3 regions of the Methylorubrum sp. GM97 genome follow, and region 2 is predicted to be linked to each of the others. Evidence: predicted binding sites of a transcription regulator. Region 2 holds the regulator's gene; each other region holds the start of a gene.
What was found. The regulator PhoB, encoded in region 2, activates phosphate uptake and scavenging genes when phosphate is short. The targets are predictions, from matches to a motif close to TGTCATNNANCTGTCAT.

Region 1 (6,766 bases), 1.3 Mb from region 2:
TCGCGGCGACCGCCCCGTCCGGCCGCGCAACCGAAAGTCGTTCGATTTTAGCGATTTGCTAAATGATGCACCTCAAGTTCCAGGCAAGCAACGATTCGGCCGGAACGGGGAGGGCAGCGTGATCGTCGTGCTGAGCGACCGCCCGGATCGAAGCCAGTCCCTGGTGGATGCCGTGCGCGCGGTCGCCGAGTGCCGGGTCGTGGGCACCGACGAAACCTGGGCCCGGATCGGCCCCTTCCGCGGTGTGATCGCCGACATCACCCTGAGCCGCCCCGAAGCCAAGCGCTGCCTGCGCTTGCTGGCGAGCCGCCCCGCACGCACGCGCGCGCCCCTGATCTGCCTGACCCGCGGCAACGAGCAATCCGCCTTCACCGAGGCGCGCAACCTCGGTGCCACCCTGTGCCTGTCGGCGCTGGCCGAGCCGCGGATGGTGGTGGGCTCGCTGGTGCGCGAGGTCTGGCCCGAGAAGTCGGTGGCCGACCTCGTGGTGACCCGCGAGGCCGAGCGGGCGGGTACGCTGATGACGCGCCTGTTCGAATCGGCGCAGACCGGCCCGATCGACCTGCCGAGCGTCGAGCGGGGCATCGCCCCGGTGCTCGACGCCATCCACGAGGGCGGCCTGTCGCGCTGGCTCGACGAGGTGTGGGCACACGACGACGTGACCTTCCAGCACTGCCTGCTGGTCTCTGGCGTCGTCGCCGCCTTCGCCCAGAATCTCGGCCTCTCCGCCACGGACAAGCAGCTCATGACCCGCGCCGCGCTGGTGCACGACGTGGGCAAGTCGCGCATCCCGCTCGCCGTGCTCAACAAGCCCGGCCGGCTCGACGACGACGAGCGGGCGGTGATGCAGACCCACGCGCCGATCGGCCACGAGATTCTGATGGCGTCCGGCGGCTGCGACCCGATCACGCTCGCGGTGACGCGCCACCATCACGAGATGCTCGACGGCTCGGGCTACCCGGACAAGCTCTGCGCCGACGCGATCGGCGACCCCGTGCGGCTGCTGACGATCTGCGACATCTATGCCGCCCTGATCGAGCGGCGCCCCTACAAGGTGCCGATGTCGAGCCGCGACGCGCTCTCGATCCTGTCGAGCATGCAGGGCAAGCTCGAGGGTGGGCTGGTGCAGGCCTTCGGCCGGGCGGTGCAGACGGTGCCCTGAAGCGGCCTCCGGCAACGAGCGCGCGGTATCGGCGGTCGAGGGCCGCCTTTTCATCCCAGGCGTCGTACACGGGTCATCAAAACCATCAAAGGTTAAGCATGACCTGCCCCGCCTTGGATGTTCCGATGCCGCCTCGCCGCGCCCTCCGCTGCCTTGCTTCCGCCGCCGCACCGGGCCTCGCCCTGGCCGCGGTCTCGATCCTCGCCTCGATCCTGACCTGCTCCGCGGGCCCCGCCGCGGCCGACGAGACGTCCCGCAAGAAGGCCGAGGCCAAGCCGCCCGTGACCCTCGACGAGAAGGGCATTACGGTCCGGCTCGACGACGGCAGCACATTCCGCATCGGCGGCCGGCTCCAGGGGGATTTCGGCACGGGCCATGTGCAGCAGCGCGGCTTCGGCACGGTGTTCGAGGAGCCGGCGGCGATCCGCCGGGCCTGGATCGAGACCTATTACAGCCTCAAGGACTTCGAATTCGCCTTCCAGTACGACTTCAACGAGCGGCGCGTGCCGGTGAGCGACGCCATCGTCGCCTACAAGGGTTTTCAGGACGTCATCATCACCCAGGGCAACTTCAAGGAGCCGTTCAGCCTCGATCAGCTCATCAGCGACAATGTCAGCCAGTTCACCGAGCGCTCCCAGGCCGACGCCTTCGCCCCGGCGCGCAACTTCGGCTCCGCCATCGGTACCCACGGCGCCAACTGGACCGCGGTGACGGGCGTGTTCGGCGGCAACATCAACACCGGCCTGCAGAACAACGGGATCGCCTCGACCAGCCGCCTAACCTACACGCCGTGGCTCTCCGAGAACAAGAACGACGTGCTGCATCTCGGCCTCGCCGGCAGCTACCGGACGCTCGGCGACGACGACAGCAGCCTCAGCCTGTCGAGCCGCTCGGAGGCGTTCCTGTTCGCCCGCCCGCTCGCCAACACCCGGACAATCCGCGACGCCACGGCGATCGGCCGGGTCGGCGTCGAGGCGGCATGGCAGCAGGGTCCGTTCCGGCTCCAGGGCGAGTACATCCTCACCGATATCGAGCGCCGCGACGGACGCCCGCCGCTGCTGTTCCAGGGCGGCTACATCCAGGCCTCAGTGGTGCTCAACGACAAGGGCCGGCCCTACCGGGTCGTGCCGACCTACGGCAGCGACTACGGCGTCTTCACCGGCGTCACCGTCGAGGAACGCCAGCGGGTCAGCCGCGGCGGCACGGGCCTGTTCGAACTCGGGGTCCGTTACAGCGCCATCGACCTCGAATCCCGTGAGGTGCGCGGCGGCGTCGAGCACGACTTCACCGCGGGCGCGAACTGGTATCCCGAGCCTAACATCCGCTTCGTCTTCGACTACATCCGCTCGCATGCCGAACCGTCGGCGGAATCGCTGAACTTCGGCCGCCGCACCGTCGACGCCGACCTCTTCATCGGCCGGGCGCAGCTCACCTGGTAGGCGCCTCCCGCGGTTGAGCGGGGCGCCGGCAGGGTCTACCTGACCGGGGTCCCGCCTCTCCCGTGAGGAGCCTCGCCTTTGAGCCCCGATCCCGCCCTCTCGCGCCGCGCCCAGGCCGTGGCGCCCTTCCTGGCGATGGACGTGATGGCTGCCGCCGGCGCCCAGGAGCGGCGCGGGGAGGGCGTCGTGCACATGGAGGTCGGCCAGCCCTCGGCCCCGGCGCCCCGCGCGGTGATCGCGGCGGCGCAAGGAGCGCTCGCCGACGGGCGCATCCCCTACACCGAAGCGCTCGGGCTTCCGCGCCTCCGCGAGCGCATCGCCCGGCACTACGCCGAGACCTACGGCGTCAGCCTCTCGCCGGAGCGGGTGGTGGTGACGACGGGCTCCTCGGCGGGCTTCGTGCTGGCCTTCCTCGCCCTGTTCGATGCGGGCGCCCGGATCGGCGTGCCGCGCCCCGGCTACCCGGCCTATGACGGCATCCTGCGCGCCCTCGACCTGATCCCGCAGCCGCTGACCCTGCGTGCGGAGGACCGCTACGCCCCGACCCCCGCGCTGGTGCGCGCGGCCCATGCGGCGCAGCCCCTCTCCGGCCTGCTTGTGATGAGCCCGGCCAACCCCTCGGGCACGGTGATCGAGCCGACCCGGCTTGCCGAACTCTGCGCCACGGCGCGGGCGCTCTCGCTGCCCTTCATCTCCGACGAGATCTATCACGGCCTCAGCTACGGCGTGCCGACGGCAACCGCGCTGCAATTCGATGCGAACGCGCTGGTCATCAACTCCTTCTCGAAATTCTACTGCATGACCGGCTGGCGGGTCGGCTGGATGGTGGTGCCCGAGACGCTGGTCCGCGGAATCGAGCGGCTGGCGCAGAACCTCTACATCTCGGCGCCCTATCTCTCGCAAATCGCGGCGCTCGCCGCCTTCGACACGCTCGACGAGATCGTCGCGGTCCGCGAGGGCTACGCGGCCAACCGCGCCCTGCTCCTCGACGCGCTGCCGGCGCTCGGCTTCAGCGACATCCACCCCGTGGACGGGGCCTTCTATCTCTACGCCGACATCGCCCGGCACACCGACGACGCCAGCGCCTTCTGCCGGCGGATGCTGGAGGAGGCGGGCGTCGCCGCGACGCCGGGCCTCGACTTCGACCCGGAGGAGGGCGGCCACCACATCCGCTTCTCCTTCGCCGGCTCGAACGCCGAATGCGCCGAGGCGGTGGCGCGGCTGAAGGGTTGGCTGGGCTGAGCCGCTGGCTCCGGTATCGTGCAGCATCCGGCCTTCCCGAACGCCTGCGCACCGCAGACCTATCCGCCGGAAGACCCGCGGAACGCGCCGGATCATACCCCCTGATACGCAAAACGGGGCCCGGCTGAGCCGGACCCCGCTTCGCAAGCATCAGGACGCATCAGGAGCCGTGCGCGGGATCCGCGATCCCGCGCCGCGTCTCACTCTCCCGACAGCGCCGCCTTGGTGCGCGACCACCAGCCGGCCCGCTTGGGACGGTTCGGGTCCGGCGGCGTCAGCACCACCGCGACGGGCTCCGGCGCGGGCTCGGCGTTGGCCGGGCTGGGCGCTGCCGCTTCGGTCGCGGCCTCGGCGAAGGACTCGACTTGGATCGGCTCGAGCTCCGGCGCGGGGACGACCGGCGGCGGCTCGGCCGCGGCGCCGTTCTCGGCGGCGAGCGAGACGGTGCTCACATCGGCATCGTTGAACGGCTCCTCGGGGCCGACCGGCAGGGTATCGGAGGCGGTCTCCTCGGGATGCGCCTCGGACTCCTCCGAGGTCCGCACCTCGTCGGCATCGGAATCCTGCTCGGAATCCGAACGGCCATTGCGCTCGGTCCGGCCGCGGCCGCGACCGCCCCGGCGTCCGCGGCGACGGCGGCGTCCGTTGGCGTCCTCGCCGTTGGCGTCGGCGTCTGATGCGGTCTCGTCCGGCTCGGCCGCGGCGCCGAGAGCCGCCTCGACGGCCTCCGGCTCGGAATCGGGCGCATTGTCGCCGTCGTCCGCGCTGTCCTCGGCCCCATCCTCGCTGTCGGTCCCGTCCTCGTCCCGCGCGCGGGCCTCGCCCTCACCGGAGGCGCGGCCACCGCGACGGCGACGGCGACGGCGGCGACGGCCACCGCCCTCCTCGGACGCATCGGCGGCGGGGCGCTCCTCGGACGCGCCCCCGGGCTCCGCTTCGACCTCGGTCTCGACCTCTTCGGTCTCCTGGCTCTCGACCGCCTCGTCCTCGAACTCCTCGGCCTCGTAGACCGGCGAGATCGCCACGGCGCGCACGCCCGTCACCGGGCCCTCGTGCTTCACCGCCGGCTCGCCGCGTTCGAGCTGGAAGGCGGAGGTCGCCACGAGCCGGTCGTCGGCGGAGATGGTGATCGTGACCGAGAAGCGCTGCTCGAGATCGAAGAGATGCGCGCGCTTCTGGTTGAGGATGTAGAGCGCCGTCTCGGTGCGGGTGCGCAGCACGACGTTGTGGCTCGCCGACTTGAGCAGCACTTCCTCGATCGAGCGCAGGATGTGCAGCGCCACCGAGGAGGTCGCCCGCACGAAGCCCGAGCCGCCGCAATGGGCGCAGGGGATCGAGGAGGATTCGAGCACGCCGGTGCGGATGCGCTGGCGGCTCATCTCAAGCAGGCCGAAGGGCGAGATCCGCCCGACCTGGATGCGCGCCCGGTCGTTCTTGAGCGCCTCGTTCAGGCGCTTCTCCACTGCCCGATTGTTGCGCTTCTCCTCCATGTCGATGAAGTCGATCACGACGAGGCCGGCGAGATCGCGCAGGCGCACCTGCCGGGCGACCTCTTCGGCCGCCTCGAGGTTCGTCTTGAGCGCGGTGTCCTCGATGTCGTGCTCTCGGGTGGCGCGGCCGGAGTTCACGTCGATCGAGACCAGCGCCTCGGTCGGGTTGATGACGAGGTAGCCGCCGGAGCGCAGGGCGACGTGGGTCGAGAACATCGCGTCGAGCTGCTGCTCGACGCCGTAGCGGGCGAAGATCGGCGTCGGATCGCGGTAGGGCTTCACGACCTTGGACTGGCCGGGCATCAGCATCCGCATGAAGTCCTTGGCCTCGCGGTAGGCGTCCTCGCCGGAGACCAGAACCTCGTCGAGATCCTTGTTGTAGAGGTCACGGATCGCCCGCTTGATCAGCGAGCCCTCCTCGTAGACGAGCGCCGGGGCGGTCGAGGACAGCGTCAGCTCGCGCACGCTCTCCCACAGGCGCATCAGGTACTCGAAGTCGCGCTTGATCTCGGGCTTGGTGCGCGAGGCACCGGCCGTGCGCAGGATGATCCCCATCCCATCCGGCACGTCGAGGTCGGCGACCACTTCCTTGAGGCGCTTGCGGTCGGCGGCCGAGGTGATCTTGCGCGAGATGCCGCCGCCCCGGCCGGTGTTCGGCATCAGCACCGAGTAGCGGCCGGCGAGCGACAGGTAGGTGGTGAGCGCCGCGCCCTTGGTGCCGCGCTCTTCCTTGACGACCTGGACGAGGATGATCTGGCGGCGCTTGATCACCTCCTGGATCTTGTAGTGGCGGCGATAGGCGCGCGGACGCTCGGGGAGCTCGGCGAGCGCATCGCCCGAGCCACCGACCTGAGCGACGCGCGGCTCGCCGTCCTCGGACTCCTCGTCGTCGTCCTCGTCGTCCGAATCGTCGTCCTCGGAATCGTCGTCCTCATCCTCGTCGTCGGACTCGTCATCCTCCGAGTCCTCGTCGTCCGAATCGTCAGCCTCGGAGTCCTCGTCGGAATCCGCGTCGGCTTCCTCGATCTCGGCCTGGGAGACGGGCGCGCTGGCGGCGACGGGCTGCGGCTCGACCGTCTCTGCCTCGGCGGAATCGGCCTCAGCGGGCGCGGACTCGGAGGATTCCGTGGTCTCGACGGGCGGGTTCGGCGCCTCGGAGATCGCGGCGATGTCGGAGGGCTCGACCGCAGCGGCTTCGTCAGCCGACGCCTCACTGGCGGAGGTGCCGGGCTCCAAAGCCGCCTCGGGCAGGCTCGCGGAGGCATCGCCGCCGGCCTCGACCGGTGCGGACGCCGCGTCGCCCTCGCTCCGCTCGTCGTTCCGTTCTTCGCTCCGCCCTTCGACGAGAGCGGACCGCACCGCCTCGATCGCCTCCGGCGCAGGCGCGTCGGCGGCCTGGCCCTCACCGGGGATCGCAGTGTCCTCGGAGCCTG
Region 2 (6,766 bases):
TGGCCATGCCTGCTGTCGCCATGCGCGCCAGCAGCGCCGCGCTGCCGGCCGGTCTCACGTTCAAGGATGTTTCGACGTGGAGGGGACAATGACGGAAGCGGTCCCGAGCTGGACGGATGAGCGCGTCGAGCTGCTTCGTCGCCTGTGGGACGACGGCCTGAGCGCCAGCCAGATCGCCCTGCAGATCGGTGGCGTCTCGCGCAACGCCGTCATCGGCAAGGTGCATCGCCTCGGGCTGTCCGGTCGCGTCAAGTCGATGGGTGCGGCGTCGCAGGGACGTCGCCGGGAGGGCTTGGCTGCCGAGGTCGAGATGGAGGTCGTGGTCGCCGAGGAGCCGACGCTGCCGGAGCCGCCTGCGATCGTGGCACACAGGCCCGCACCGGACTTCCCGCTGCCGCAGAAGCCCGCCCCGGAGCCGGTGGCCCTCGCGGTTTCCGAGCGGGTCACCATCATGGATCTGCGCGAATCGATGTGCCGCTGGCCGATGGGCGACCCGACCTCGCCGGACTTCCGCTTCTGCGGCGGCCGCGCGATCACAGGCCTTCCGTACTGCACCCAGCACGCGCAGATCGCCTATCAGCCGGCCGCCGAGCGCAAGCGCGACCGCCGCGTCGCCGGTTTCCGCTAACGCCTCCGGGAGAGGACGGCCGGGCACGCCCGCCATGACGGGCGATTGCCCGCGTGTACCGAGTGGGGACGGGCGTTGCCCGACTCACAGGACCGCCCCTCAGACCGAAACGCGGTTGATCCATTCGGGATGGCGGATTTGGAGTTGGCTCAAGCGCCGCGCGGGCTGAGCGAGACCGTTCCCCCTTCGATCAGGCGGAGACCGTATCACTCCGCTCCGGCGAACATCTCGTCGAACGAGTAGCCGGAGCCGCGCACGGTGCGAATCGGATCGCTCTGGCGCGGGCGGTTGATCGCCTTGCGCAGGCGGCCGACATGAACATCGACCGTGCGCTCGTCGATGTAGACGTCATGGCCCCACACGCCGTCGAGCAACTGCTCCCGCGAGAAGACTCGGCCGGGGCTCTGCATCAGGTATTCGAGCAGCTTGAACTCGGTCGGCCCGAGATGGATCTCGCGGCCCTGCCGGCGGATGCGATGGCTGACGCGGTCGAGCTCGATATCGCCGGCCACGAGCATGTCGGAGACGTGGGTGGGCTTGGCGCGGCGCAGGAGCGCACGGACGCGGGCGAGCAACTCCGGCACGGAGAACGGCTTGACGACGTAGTCGTCGGCGCCGGTCGAGAGGCCGCGCACACGGTCGGTCTCTTCGCCCCGGGCGGTGAGCATGATGACCGGCAGGCGTTCGGTCTCACGGCGGGCACGGATGCGCCGGCACAGCTCGATCCCCGAGAGCCCCGGCACCATCCAGTCGAGGAGTACGAGGTCGGGCGTGGTCTCGTGCAGGCGAAGGTCGGCCTCGTCGCCGCGAACCGCGACATCGACTTGGAAACCCTCCGCTTCCAAATTGTAGCGCAGCAGGGTCGTCAGCGATTCCTCGTCCTCGACGATCAGGATGTGCGCACTCGTCATCGCCCGTCTTTCCATCCGTCACGCCCGGCCCTCGAGAGAGGAGCCGGAGACGTTTCTTGATCGCCGCGCCCGCCGAAAAACCTTCGGTGTCAGGTGCTCGGCGTAATCGTCGCGTAGTTCGAAGCGTCGTTCTTGGGCCGCTCGGCCGTCGGCGTCTCGCCGGTGACGAGGTATTCGATGGTTTCGGCGACGTTGGTGGTGTGATCGCCGATCCGCTCGACGTTCTTGGCGCAGAACAGCAGGTGCGTACAGAACGAGATGTTGCGCGGATCCTCCATCATGTAGGTGAGGAGTTCCCGGAACAGTGAATTGTAGAGCGCGTCGATGGCGCTGTCCCGCTCCCACACCTCGCGGGCGGCGGTCACGTCGCGGCTCGCATAGGCATCGAGCACGTCCTTGAGCTGTTCCTGCACGAGGTCGCTCATGTGCTGGACGCCGAGCACGATCTTCTGCGGCTGCGCCTGATCGCTGATCGCCACGACGCGCTTGGCGATGTTCTTGGCGAGATCGCCGATCCGTTCCAGGTCGCCCGAGACGCGGATGCCGGAGATCGTCTCGCGCAGGTCGATGGCCAGCGGCTGACGGCGGGCGATAAGGAGAACCGAACGCTCCTCGATCTCCCGCTGCAGCAGGTCGAGGCGCTTGTCGGCGACGATCACCGCCTGGGCGAGGGTGGTATCCCGGCGCACCAGCGCGTCGGTGGCATCCGTCATCATCTTCTCGGCCACGCCGCCCATCTCAGCGATGGAGCGGCGCAGGTTCTCGAGGTCGGTGTCGTAGGAGGAGACGATATGGTCGGCCATGTCGCGAATTTCCCGATCAGGCGGTCGGACGAGGGCGCTCTCAAGCTGCGATGGACACGGGTCCGGCGGAAGAGGGCGCGTCTCAACGAGGGCGCAAGGGGGCTGCGACTGTCGTGCAGTCGCGGCCGATCTCAGCCGAAGCGGCCGGTGATGTAGTCCTGGGTCTGCCGCTTGGCCGGGTTCATGAAGATCTTCGTGGTCGCGTCGAATTCGATCAGCTCACCGAGATACATGAACGCCGTGAACTGCGAGATGCGGGCGGCCTGCTGCATGTTGTGCGTCACGATGACGATCGTGAACTCGGTCCGCAACTGCTCGATCAGCTCCTCGATGCGGCCGGTGGAGATCGGATCGAGGGCCGAGGTCGGCTCGTCGAACAGGATGACCTCGGGGCGCTGTGCCACGGTGCGGGCGATGCACAGGCGCTGCTGCTGGCCGCCGGAGAGGCCGGTGCCGGACTGCTTGAGCTTGTCCTTCACCTCGTCCCACAACGCCGCCTTGCGCAGGGATTCCTCCACGCGCACGTCGAGTTCCGCTTTCGGAAGCTTCTCGTAGAGGCGCAGGCCGAAGGCGACGTTGTCGTAGATCGACATCGGGAAGGGGGTCGGCTTCTGGAACACCATGCCGACGCGCGAGCGCAATTCGTTCAGGTCGATCTTCGGGTCCAGAACGTTCTGCCCGTCGAGCAGGATCTCACCTTCCGCGCGCTGCTCCGGATAGAGGCTGTAGATGCGGTTGAAGGTGCGCAGCAGCGTCGACTTTCCGCAGCCCGAAGGCCCGATCAGCGCGGTCACCTGCCGGTCGCGGAAATCGAGGTTGATGTCCTTCAGGCCATGGAAGCTGCCATAGTAGAAGTTGAGATCCTTGCAGGCGATGCGCACCGGAGCCTTGACGTCGGCCGGGCTTCGACCTTCGAACTGGCTGCGGATCGCGGGGGAGGCGCTCATCGGATTGTCTCGCAGGTAGGAGGTCTGTCCGGGGGGCGGCCTCAGCGCGCCCGCTGGTCCTTGATCACAAGGCGGGCCACCACCGACAGGGCCAGGATGGTGACGGTGATGAGAAGGGCGCCCGCCCAGGCCAGGCTCTGCCAGTTCGGATAGGGCGACAACGCGAACTGGTAGATCATCACCGGCAGGTTGGGCACGCCGCCGAGCAGGTTCGCGTTGAACCAGCTGTTGTTGTTGAGTGCCGTGAACAGCAGCGGCGCGGTCTCGCCGGCGATGCGGGCGAGCGCCAGAATGATGCCGGTGACGACACCCGCACTCGCCGCCCGCCACGTGATCGCGCGGATGACCAGGGAGCGGGGCGCGCCGAGCGCGGCGCCGGCCTCGCGCATCTGGCTTGGCACGAGGCGCAGCATGTCCTCGGTGGTGCGCACGATCACGGGGGTGGCGATGATGGCCAGCGCCACCGCGCCGGCCCAGCCGGAATAGGTCCCCATCGGCCGCACCATCAGCGTGTAGACGAACAGGCCGATCAGGATCGAGGGGGCGGAGAGCAGCACGTCGTTGAGGAAGCGGATGATGTCCGCGATCTTCGAGGTGCGGCCGTATTCCGCGAGGAAGGTGCCGGCCATCAGTCCGATCGGCGTGGCGATGACGATGCCGATGAACGTCATCACGAGGCTGCCGAGGATGGCGTTGGCGATGCCGCCGCCTACGGAGCCCGGCCCCGGTGTCGGTTCCGTGAGCAGGGCGGGGGTGAAGCCCTTCACGCCCTCGACGATCAGCATCAGCAGTATCGAGCCGAGCACCACGATGCCGAGCAACGTGGCGAAGGTGCTCGCCAGGATCAGGACGCGGTCGGCGATCCGGCGGCCGGAGCGCACACGACTCGCCCTCCGGGGGCGTTCGGCCGTTGCGAGGGGAGTGCTGGCATCCATGGCGCGTCGTTTTCCGAGGCTGGCGGCGTTGCGGACGTTTCGGTTCAGGCGACCTTGGTGCGCCGCACCAGCAGGCGCGCGATGATCAGCACGACGAAGGTGATGATGAAGAGCAGGCAGCCGAGCGCCATCAGGGAGGAGAGCTGGAGCCCGTCGGCCTCGTTGAACTCGTTGGCGATGCGCGAGGCGATGGTCGAACCCGGATCGAAGATCGAGGCGGAGAGGCGGTTGGCGTTGCCGATCACGAAGGTGACCGCCATGGTCTCTCCGAGCGCGCGGCCGAGGCCGAGCATGATCGCGCCGATGATCGAGACCGAGGCCTGCGGCACGAGGACATGGCGCACGACCTCCCAGGTGGTGCAGCCGATGCCGTAGGCGCTCTCGCGCAGCACGGTCGGGATTTGGTCGAGCATGTCGCGGGTGATCGAGGCGACGAACGGCACGATCATGATGGCGAGGATGATGCCGGCGGTGAGCACGCCGACGCCGGAGGGGATGCGCGCGTAAAGGATCGTGCCGACGATCGGGAGCCCTTCGACGAGGTTCGAGACCGGCACCTGCACGAAGCGGGCGAACAGCGGCGCGAACACGAACAGGCCCCACATGCCGTAGATGATGCTCGGCACCGATGCGAGCAGCTCGATGGTCATGGCGACGGGCTTGCGCGCCCAGCCGGGGCAGAGCTGCGTCAGGTAGATCGCGATGCCCAGCGAAACCGGCACGCCGATGACGAGCGCCAGCAGGGCGGCGGCGACGGTGCCGATCACGGCGGGCAGCGCGCCGAACTGCTCGGTGCCGATGTTCCAGGCGCTGGAGGTGAGGAAGCCGAAGCCGAACTCCCTGAACGCGGGCATCGCCCCGTAGATGATCGATCCGAGGATGCCCGCGAGCACCAGTAGCACGAGCAGAGCCGAGCCGTAGGCCGCGCCCTTGAACAGGCGGTCGGCGGTCTTGCTCGGGGCGGTGCGGGGCACGCCGCTCTCGCTGGCCAGGGCGATGGACTGGGTCAAGGCGGTCATCCGCGGAAGGGCTCTTCGAATGGAGGGCGTTTAGCGCGCCGTGGCTCGTGAGGCGAGCCGGACACTCGGAGAAAGACCCTCTCCCGGGTGCGGGAGAGGGCCTGAGACGGTTGCTTACATGCCGAAGACGGGTTTGCCGTCCTTGCCCTTGATGCCCTTCCACTCCTCGTGGATCAGCCCGACGACGTTGTCCGGCAGCGGCACGTAGTCGAGTTCGGTCGCGAGCTTGTCACCGTTCTTGTAGGCCCAGTCGAAGAACTTCAGCACGTCGCCGGCCTTAGCGGCGTCCGCGGCCTCCTTGTGGACCAGGATGAAGGTGGCGGCGGTGATCGGCCACGCTTCCTCGCCGGCCTGGTTGGTCAGCGTGATGCCGAAGCCCGGGGTCGACTTCCAATCGGCGCTGGCAGCGGCGGCCTGGAACGCCTTGTCGTCGGGCTGCGGGTACTTGCCGGCCTTGTTCTGGATCAGCGTGTAGGCGAGCTTGTTCTGCTTGGCATAGGCCGACTCGACGTAGCCGATCGAGTTCGGAACCTGCTTCACGGTGGCGGTCACGCCCTCGTTGCCTTTGCCGCCCTGGCCGACCGGCCAGCTCACCGTGGTGGCGGCGCCGAATTCCTTCTTCCACGGCTCGGAGACCGAGGAGAGGTAGGTGGTGAAGATGTTGGTCGTGCCGGAGGCGTCCGAGCGGTAGACCGGGGTGATGTTCGCGTCGGGCAGCTTCACGCCGTCGTTGAGCTTGACGATCTTCGGGTCGGACCACTTCAGGATCTTGCCGGCATAGATGTCGGCTAGGAGTTCACCGGTCAGCTTGACCTTGCCGGCCTCGATGCCCGGGACGTTGATCACCGGGACCACGCCGCCCATGACGGTCGGGAACTGAACGAGGCCGTCCTTCTCGAGCTGGGCGGCCTTCAGCGGCGCGTCGGTGGCGCCGAAATCGACGGTCTTGGCCTGGATCTGCTTAATGCCACCGCCCGAGCCGATCGACTGGTAGTTCAGGCCCGTACCGGTATCCTTGCGGTAGGCTTCAGCCCATTTCGAATAGACGGGGAAGGGGAAGGTGGCACCGGCGCCGGTGATGTCGGCGGCCAGGGCTGAGGTCGCGAGCTGGGCGGCCGCGAGGCCGACGGCCAGAGCGTAAGTGAAGGGTTTCACGAGCATCTCCGTAGGGTGTCGGGCGCATTGTCGGGGCCGGTCCTGATTTGAAACCGGTCTCGCTGCGACGCTGCTGCCATCTAGTGCACCGACGCGCCGCCTCTATGACGGCGACATGACGGTGACATGACAGCCCCTGGAAAGCTCCCGGAAAGCCCCGGGGGAAGACGAAATTTCACGGAGGATGGGATCGCGACGGGACCACTCGTCCCCCGGGAGCGTTACCGGAACAGGTGCGCGGGTCAGTTTCTCTGACAATATGTCCGCCGCACCATAGCGGCCGATGCAACGATGGTCAGCGCCCGGAAGTTTCGTGAGGCACGCTCAGTCGTTCCACGAGAGTGATCTTCACGAGATCTCATTCTTGA
Region 3 (6,766 bases), 2.2 Mb from region 2:
ATCACCCGGCCGCGGGTGACCAGCGAGAGCCGGATCTCGCGGTAGCCCGGCATCGGCAGGGAGGGGAAGTCGGCCGGCGTCAGCATCAGCGGCTCGACGCCGAGGCCGGCGGCGGCCTCGGCCATGCGCTCGACGGAGCGCACCACACCGTTGACCTGCGGGTGCCACGCATCGGTGGCGAGCAGCAGCCTCATGCGGGTCTCGTCTGTCCGTGAGGGGCGGGGCTCTAGGCGACGGCGCGGCGGATCTCGGGCTCGAAGGACTCGGCCCCGCGGCGCTCGCGCAGCAGGGTCGGGTAGTGCAGCACCTCCATGCGGCCGTCGTAATGCTCGACGATGCCGGTGCAGGACTCCACCCAATCGCCGGTGTTGAGGTAGATCAGCCCCTCGACCTCGCGGTGGGCCGCATGGTGGATGTGGCCGCAGATCACCCCGTCCGCGCCCTGGCGCCGGGCTTCCGTGGCGAGGAAGGTCTCGAACTGCCCGATGAAGTTGACCGCGTTCTTCACCTTGAGCTTCGCCCAGGCCGAGAGCGACCAGTAGGCGAGGCCGAGCCGGCGCCGTATCCGGTTGACCACGGTGTTGACCGCGAGCGCCGTGGTGTAGGCCCAGTCGCCCAGATGCGCGAGCCACTTGGAGTGGCGCACCACCATGTCGAATTGGTCGCCGTGGATGACGAGGTAGCGCTTGCCGTCGGCCGCGACGTGGATCCGGCTGTCGGCGATCTCGATGCCGCCGAAGGTCATGCCGATATAGTCGCGCAGGAACTCGTCGTGGTTGCCGGGCACGTAGACGACGTGAGCCCCTTTGCGCACCTTGCGCAGCAGCTTCTGCACCACGTCGTTATGCGCCTGCGGCCAGTACCAGCCCGAGCGGAGCTGCCAGCCGTCGACGATGTCGCCCACGAGGTAGATCGTGTCGGCATCGACGTCACGCAGGAAGTCGAGCAACAGGGCCGCCTGGCAGCCCTTGGTGCCGAGATGCAGATCGGACAGGAAGAGCGTCCGAACGCGGATGGTCGATTCCGGATCCTGTGACACTGGCGCCCTCGGCTCTTCACAACCGCACCGCGACGGGGAAGAGCCAAATCGCATTCCGATCTCAGTTTGATGACGGCGGGGTGCATCGTTCTGCCCCGCTTCGGCGCTTTGGGCGGTCTCCCCGATTTCCGGCACCGCGCCCGCCCACGGCTTCCCGCAGACCCTGCCCGCGGCCGGTGCATACGAAAATCTTTTTGTTTTTCAGTTCAGTTTTTTCCGTTTTCCATTCCCCGGCGGGGAGGCATAACGGCAGCCAAGGTCATCCGCCGCGCGTACCCCGGCATGCGCAGCAGCACCCGGCAGAGGTGTGGGAATGGCCGCGATGGATGGGAGCGCTGGACACGCAGCAGGAGCGCGCTTGAATGCGGCGCCGGGCTGACGCATCGAGGGTTCGGTCCTTTGGAGGCGACCGGCGCGGCTGCACGCGCCGCGACGCGGGCGGCACGACGGCCGCTTCGCCGCTCCGGGACGGTCAACGATCCGACATCGCAGAGGTACGGTCCCGGTCGGCGGAAGGCCTTTTGCGCGCGGCTTTGCGCTGGGACCGGCGGTGGGACTGAACGACGTTTCGCGGCGGGCTTGCGCTCGCCATCAGGATCGGGCGGGATCGCGGCCGCGAAGGGCCGCTCTGCTCAGAACGACTTAATTGGAGGAAATTCTCATGGCGGCAACGAGACGTCCGGGACGCAACCACCTGTTCGTTCCCGGCCCGACCAACATCCCGGACCGGGTGATGCGCGCCATGATGGTGCAGTCCGAGGATCACCGCTCGGTCGATTTCCCGTCGCTGACGAAGCCGCTGTTCGAGGACACCAAGAAGGTGTTCGGCTCGACCGAAGGCACGATCTTCCTGTTCCCGGCCTCCGGCACGGGCATCTGGGAATCGGCGCTGTCCAACACGCTCGCCCGCGGCGACAAGGTGCTGGCCGCCCGCTTCGGCCAGTTCAGCCATCTCTGGATCGACATGGCCCAGCGCCTCGGCCTGGACGTCGTCGTCCAGGAGGAGGAGTGGGGCACCGGCGCCAAGCCCGAGAAGATCGAGGAGGCCCTGCGCGCCGACAAGAACCATGAGATCAAGGCCGTCATGGTGGTCCATAACGAGACCGCGACCGGCGTGACCTCCAACATCGGCGCCGTGCGCAAGGCGATCGACGCCGCCGGCCACCCGGCCCTGCTGTTCGTCGACGGCGTGTCCTCCATCGGCTCGCTGCCCTTCAAGGCCGACGAGTGGAAGGTCGACTGCGCCATCGCCGGCTCCCAGAAGGGCCTGATGCTGCCCGCCGGCCTCGGCGTGATTTGCGTCAGCCAGAAGGCGCTCAAGGCCGCCGAGGGCCAGTCCGGCCGCAACGACCGGCTCGCCCGCGTCTACTTCGACTGGGAAGACCAGAAGAAGCAGAACCCGACCGGCTACTTCCCCTACACCCCGCCGCTGCCGCTGCTCTACGGCCTGCGCGAGGCGCTCGCCTGCCTGTTCGAGGAAGGCCTGGAGAACGTCTACCACCGCCACGCCGTGCTCGGTGAGGCGACCCGTCAGGCCGTCGCGGCCTGGGGCCTGAAGACCTGCGCCAAGTCGCCGGAGTGGAACTCCGACACCGTCACCGCCATCCTGGCGCCCGAGGGTGTGGACGCGGCCAAGATCATCAAGCACGCCTATGTGCGCTACAACCTCGCGCTCGGCGCCGGCCTGTCCCAGGTCGCGGGCAAGGTGTTCCGCATCGGCCACGTCGGCGACCTGAACGAACTCTCGCTGCTCGGCGCCATCGCCGGTGCCGAGATGTCGCTCATCGACAACGGCGTGAAGGTGACCCCCGGTTCGGGTGTTGCGGCTGCCTCCAGCTACCTGCGCGAGAACCCGCTCGCCAAGGCTTGATCTTGGGGCCTCATTCTTTGGCCTGATTTTTGGGGGCGACGCCGGTTCCAACGGCGCCGCTTCCGCTACATGAGAAAGGCGCCCCGTGGAACGTCCGGCTTGCCGGCGTTCCGCGGGAGACGCTTCGAGACAGGTGAGGAAACGGGGCCGGCGTCGGTACCTCATGAAACTCCCGGTCACCGACCGTTCTCGCTCCGGCGATGACGGGGCGGCAGGGGTTTTGTGAGCGACACGATTGCCCGCCGGTCGATCCGGAAGGGGTCCAGAATGACAAAGAAAGTCGTCTTCCTCGATCGCGAGTCGCTCGATGCGACCGTGCGCGAATTCAACTTCCCGCACGAGTACAAGGAATATGAGTCGACCTGGACGCCGGAGGAGATCGTCGAGCGCCTTCAGGGCGCCGAGATCGCGATGATCAACAAGGTGCCGATGCGCGCCGACACGCTGAAGCAGCTTCCCGACCTGAAGCTGATCGCGGTGGCTGCCACGGGCACGGACGTCGTCGACAAGGCTGCGGCCAAGGCGCAGGGCATCACGGTCGTCAACATCCGCAACTACGCCTTCAACACCGTGCCCGAGCACGTGGTCGGCCTGATGTTCGCGCTGCGCCGGGCGATCGTGCCTTACGCCAACTCGGTGCGCCGGGGCGATTGGAACAAGTCGAAGCAGTTCTGCTACTTCGATTACCCGATCTACGACATCGCCGGCTCGACGCTCGGCATCATCGGCTACGGCGCGCTCGGCAAGTCGATCGCCAAGCGGGCTGAGGCCCTCGGCATGAAGGTGCTCGCCTTCGACGTGTTCCCGCAGGACGGGCTCGTGGATCTCGAGACGATCCTGACGCAATCCGACGTCATCACCCTGCACGTGCCGCTGACCCCCGACACCAAGAACATGATCGGGGCCGAGCAGCTCAAGAAGATGAAGCGCTCCGCGATCCTCATCAACACCGCCCGCGGCGGGCTGGTGGACGAGGCGGCCCTGCTCCAGGCGCTCAAGGACGGCACCATCGGCGGCGCCGGCTTCGACGTCGTGGCCCAGGAGCCCCCGAAGGACGGCAACATCCTCTGCGACGCCGACCTGCCCAACCTGATCGTCACCCCGCACGTGGCCTGGGCGAGCAAGGAGGCGATGCAGATCCTCGCCGACCAGCTCGTGGACAACGTCGAGGCCTTCGTCGCGGGCAAGCCGCAGAACGTCGTCGAGGCGTAAGAAACGCACCGGCCTCGGAGTGGGGCCGCGTTACGAAAAGACTCTCGAGGGCGACCGGGACCGGACGGCCCCGGACGCATCCTCCATGCAGACGCACCGCGTGATCCATCACCGCGGTCCATGAACAACCGGCCAGAGGAATCATGTCCAAGAAGCTGCTCTTCCAGTTCGACACCGATGCCACGCCGAGCGTCTTCGACGTCGTCGTCGGCTACGACGGCGGTGCCGACCACATCACCGGCTACGGCAACGTCACGCCCGACAACGTCGGCGCCTATGTCGACGGCACGATCTACACCCGCGGCGGCAAGGAGAAGCAGTCGACGGCGATCTTCGTCGGCGGCGGCGACATGGCGGCCGGCGAGCGGGTGTTCGAGGCGGTGAAGAAGCGCTTCTTCGGCCCGTTCCGCGTGTCCTGCATGCTGGATTCGAACGGCTCCAACACGACCGCCGCGGCGGGTGTGGCGCTCGTCGTCAAGGCGGCGGGCGGCTCGGTCAAGGGCAAGAAGGCCGTCGTGCTCGCGGGCACCGGCCCGGTCGGCATGCGCTCGGCGGCGCTGCTCGCCGGCGAGGGCGCCGAGGTCGTGCTGTGCGGGCGCAAGCTCGACAAGGCGCAGGCCGCGGCCGATTCCGTGAACAAGCGCTTCAAGGTGAACGTCACCGCGGCCGAAACCGCGGACGACGCTTCGCGCGCCGAGGCCGTGAAGGGCGCCCATTTCGTCTTCACCGCCGGTGCGATCGGCCTTGAACTGCTGCCGCAGGCAGCCTGGCAGAACGAGAGTTCGATCGAGATCGTGGCCGACTACAACGCCCAGCCGCCGCTCGGCATCGGCGGGATCGATGCGACCGACAAAGGCAAGGAATACGGCGGAAAGCGCGCCTTCGGTGCGCTCGGCATCGGCGGCTTGAAGCTCAAGCTGCACCGCGCCTGCATCGCCAAGCTGTTCGAGTCGAGCGAAGGCGTCTTCGACGCCGAGGAGATCTACAAGCTGGCCAAGGAAATGGCCTGACGGCTCACGGCCCAAAGGGTCACAGCTCAATGGGCGGCGCCGGCCTTCGGCGCCGCCCCAGCGAATCAACAAGAACTGACAGGGGAGGGACCCATGGCCGGCAACGAGACGATCGAAACATTCCTCGATGGCCTGGCGAGCTCGGCCCCGACCCCCGGCGGCGGCGGTGCCGCCGCGATCTCCGGCGCCATGGGCGCGGCGCTGGTCTCGATGGTGTGTAACCTCACCATCGGCAAGAAGAAGTATGTCGAGGTCGAGGCCGACCTGAAGCAGGTGCTGGAGAAGTCGGAAGGCCTGCGCCGCACGCTCACCGGCATGATCGCCGACGACGTCGAGGCTTTCGACGCGGTGATGGGCGCCTACGGGCTGCCGAAAAACACCGACGAGGAGAAGGCTGCCCGCGCCGCCAAGATTCAGGAGGCGCTCAAGACCGCGACCGACGTGCCGCTCGCCTGCTGCCGCGTCTGCCGCGAGGTGATCGATCTGGCCGAGATCGTCGCCGAGAAGGGCAATCTCAACGTCATCTCGGATGCCGGCGTCGCCGTGCTCTCGGCCTATGCCGGTCTGCGCTCGGCGGCCCTCAACGTCTACGTCAACGCCAAGGGCCTCGACGACCGCGCCTTCGCCGAGGAGCGGCTGAAGGAGCTGGAAGGCCTGCTGGCCGAGGCGGGCGCGCTCAACGAGCGGATCTACGAGACGGTGAAGTCCAAGGTAAACTGAGCCGATCGCGCCTCCTGCCGTCCTCGCGAGCGAGGGCGAAGCGATCCAGGGGCGCGACGTTTCCGGCCGGGGCGGTGCGCTCGATGACGTCGGCCTCACCTCGCAAGGACGGCGTGCGGATGTCCGCCGTTCGACCCTGCGCCTCATCTTGAGGTGCCGCGAAGCAGCTTTGAGGATCCTCCAGGGATCGGACGGCTGCCGCGGCACCTTCGAGGCCGACGCATCGCGCCAGCGCCTCAGGATGAGGAGGCGGGTGGGACGAGCGTTGCTATGCTTCGTCCCCACGCCGGATGATTCGCAGTTGAGAAGCCCGCTAAGTCACTGACGGGCAAGCAAACTGAAGCACTACAAAAGAAAAAATTGAGAGCTGACCCGCTTCCCGAAAAGTAATTTTTCCGCGAAGGTCGGCCCAACAAAAACGACGGAAACGCGAAGGAGGTCTCGATGGACGTTCACGAGTACCAAGCCAAGGAGCTGCTCGCGAGCTTCGGGGTCGCCGTCCCGAAGGGCGCCGTGGCTTTCAGCCCGGATCAAGCGGTCTATGCGGCGACCGAGCTCGGCGGCTCGTTCTGGGCGGTGAAGGCTCAGATCCATGCCGGCGCGCGCGGCAAGGCGGGCGGGATCAAGCTTTGCCGCACCTACAATGAAGTGCGCGACGCCGCCCGCGACCTGCTGGGAAAACGCCTCGTGACGCTCCAGACCGGCCCCGAGGGCAAGCCGGTGCAGCGCGTCTACGTCGAGACCGCCGACCCGTTCGAGCGTGAACTCTATCTCGGCTACGTGCTCGATCGGAAGGCCGAGCGCGTCCGTGTCATCGCCTCCCAGCGCGGCGGCATGGATATCGAGGAGATCGCCGCCAAGGAGCCCGAGGCGCTGATCCAGGTCGTGGTCGAGCCGGCGGTGGGCCTGCAGCAG

Region 1: a site for PhoB is predicted at 1,223-1,239, ahead of MSPGM_RS18380 (OprO/OprP family phosphate-selective porin). Genes of this name have one in related genera too.
Region 3: a site for PhoB is predicted at 1,098-1,114, ahead of MSPGM_RS09355 (UDP-2,3-diacylglucosamine diphosphatase). Genes of this name have one in related genera too.

What each region holds. Positions count from the first base shown of each region.
Region 1 covers NZ_AP025942.1:3,923,364-3,930,129, forward strand. The annotation lists gene MSPGM_RS18375 (HD-GYP domain-containing protein) at 119-1,162, shown strand; gene MSPGM_RS18380 (OprO/OprP family phosphate-selective porin) at 1,288-2,601, shown strand; gene MSPGM_RS18385 (pyridoxal phosphate-dependent aminotransferase) at 2,680-3,843, shown strand; gene MSPGM_RS18390 (ribonuclease E/G) at 4,044-6,766, opposite strand, start outside.
Region 2 covers NZ_AP025942.1:5,269,168-5,275,933, reverse strand. The annotation lists gene MSPGM_RS24435 (GcrA family cell cycle regulator) at 89-628, shown strand; gene phoB (phosphate regulon transcriptional regulator PhoB) at 835-1,539, opposite strand; gene phoU (phosphate signaling complex protein PhoU) at 1,629-2,342, opposite strand; gene pstB (phosphate ABC transporter ATP-binding protein PstB) at 2,474-3,289, opposite strand; gene pstA (phosphate ABC transporter permease PstA) at 3,331-4,224, opposite strand; gene pstC (phosphate ABC transporter permease subunit PstC) at 4,269-5,243, opposite strand; gene pstS (phosphate ABC transporter substrate-binding protein PstS) at 5,358-6,398, opposite strand.
Region 3 covers NZ_AP025942.1:1,998,050-2,004,815, forward strand. The annotation lists gene MSPGM_RS09350 (glycosyltransferase family 4 protein) at 1-194, opposite strand, end outside; gene MSPGM_RS09355 (UDP-2,3-diacylglucosamine diphosphatase) at 227-1,039, opposite strand; gene MSPGM_RS09360 (aminotransferase class V-fold PLP-dependent enzyme) at 1,701-2,909, shown strand; gene MSPGM_RS09365 (D-2-hydroxyacid dehydrogenase) at 3,177-4,121, shown strand; gene MSPGM_RS09370 (NADP-dependent methylenetetrahydromethanopterin/methylenetetrahydrofolate dehydrogenase) at 4,265-5,131, shown strand; gene fchA (methenyltetrahydrofolate cyclohydrolase) at 5,225-5,851, shown strand; gene MSPGM_RS09380 (malate--CoA ligase subunit beta) at 6,296-6,766, shown strand, end outside.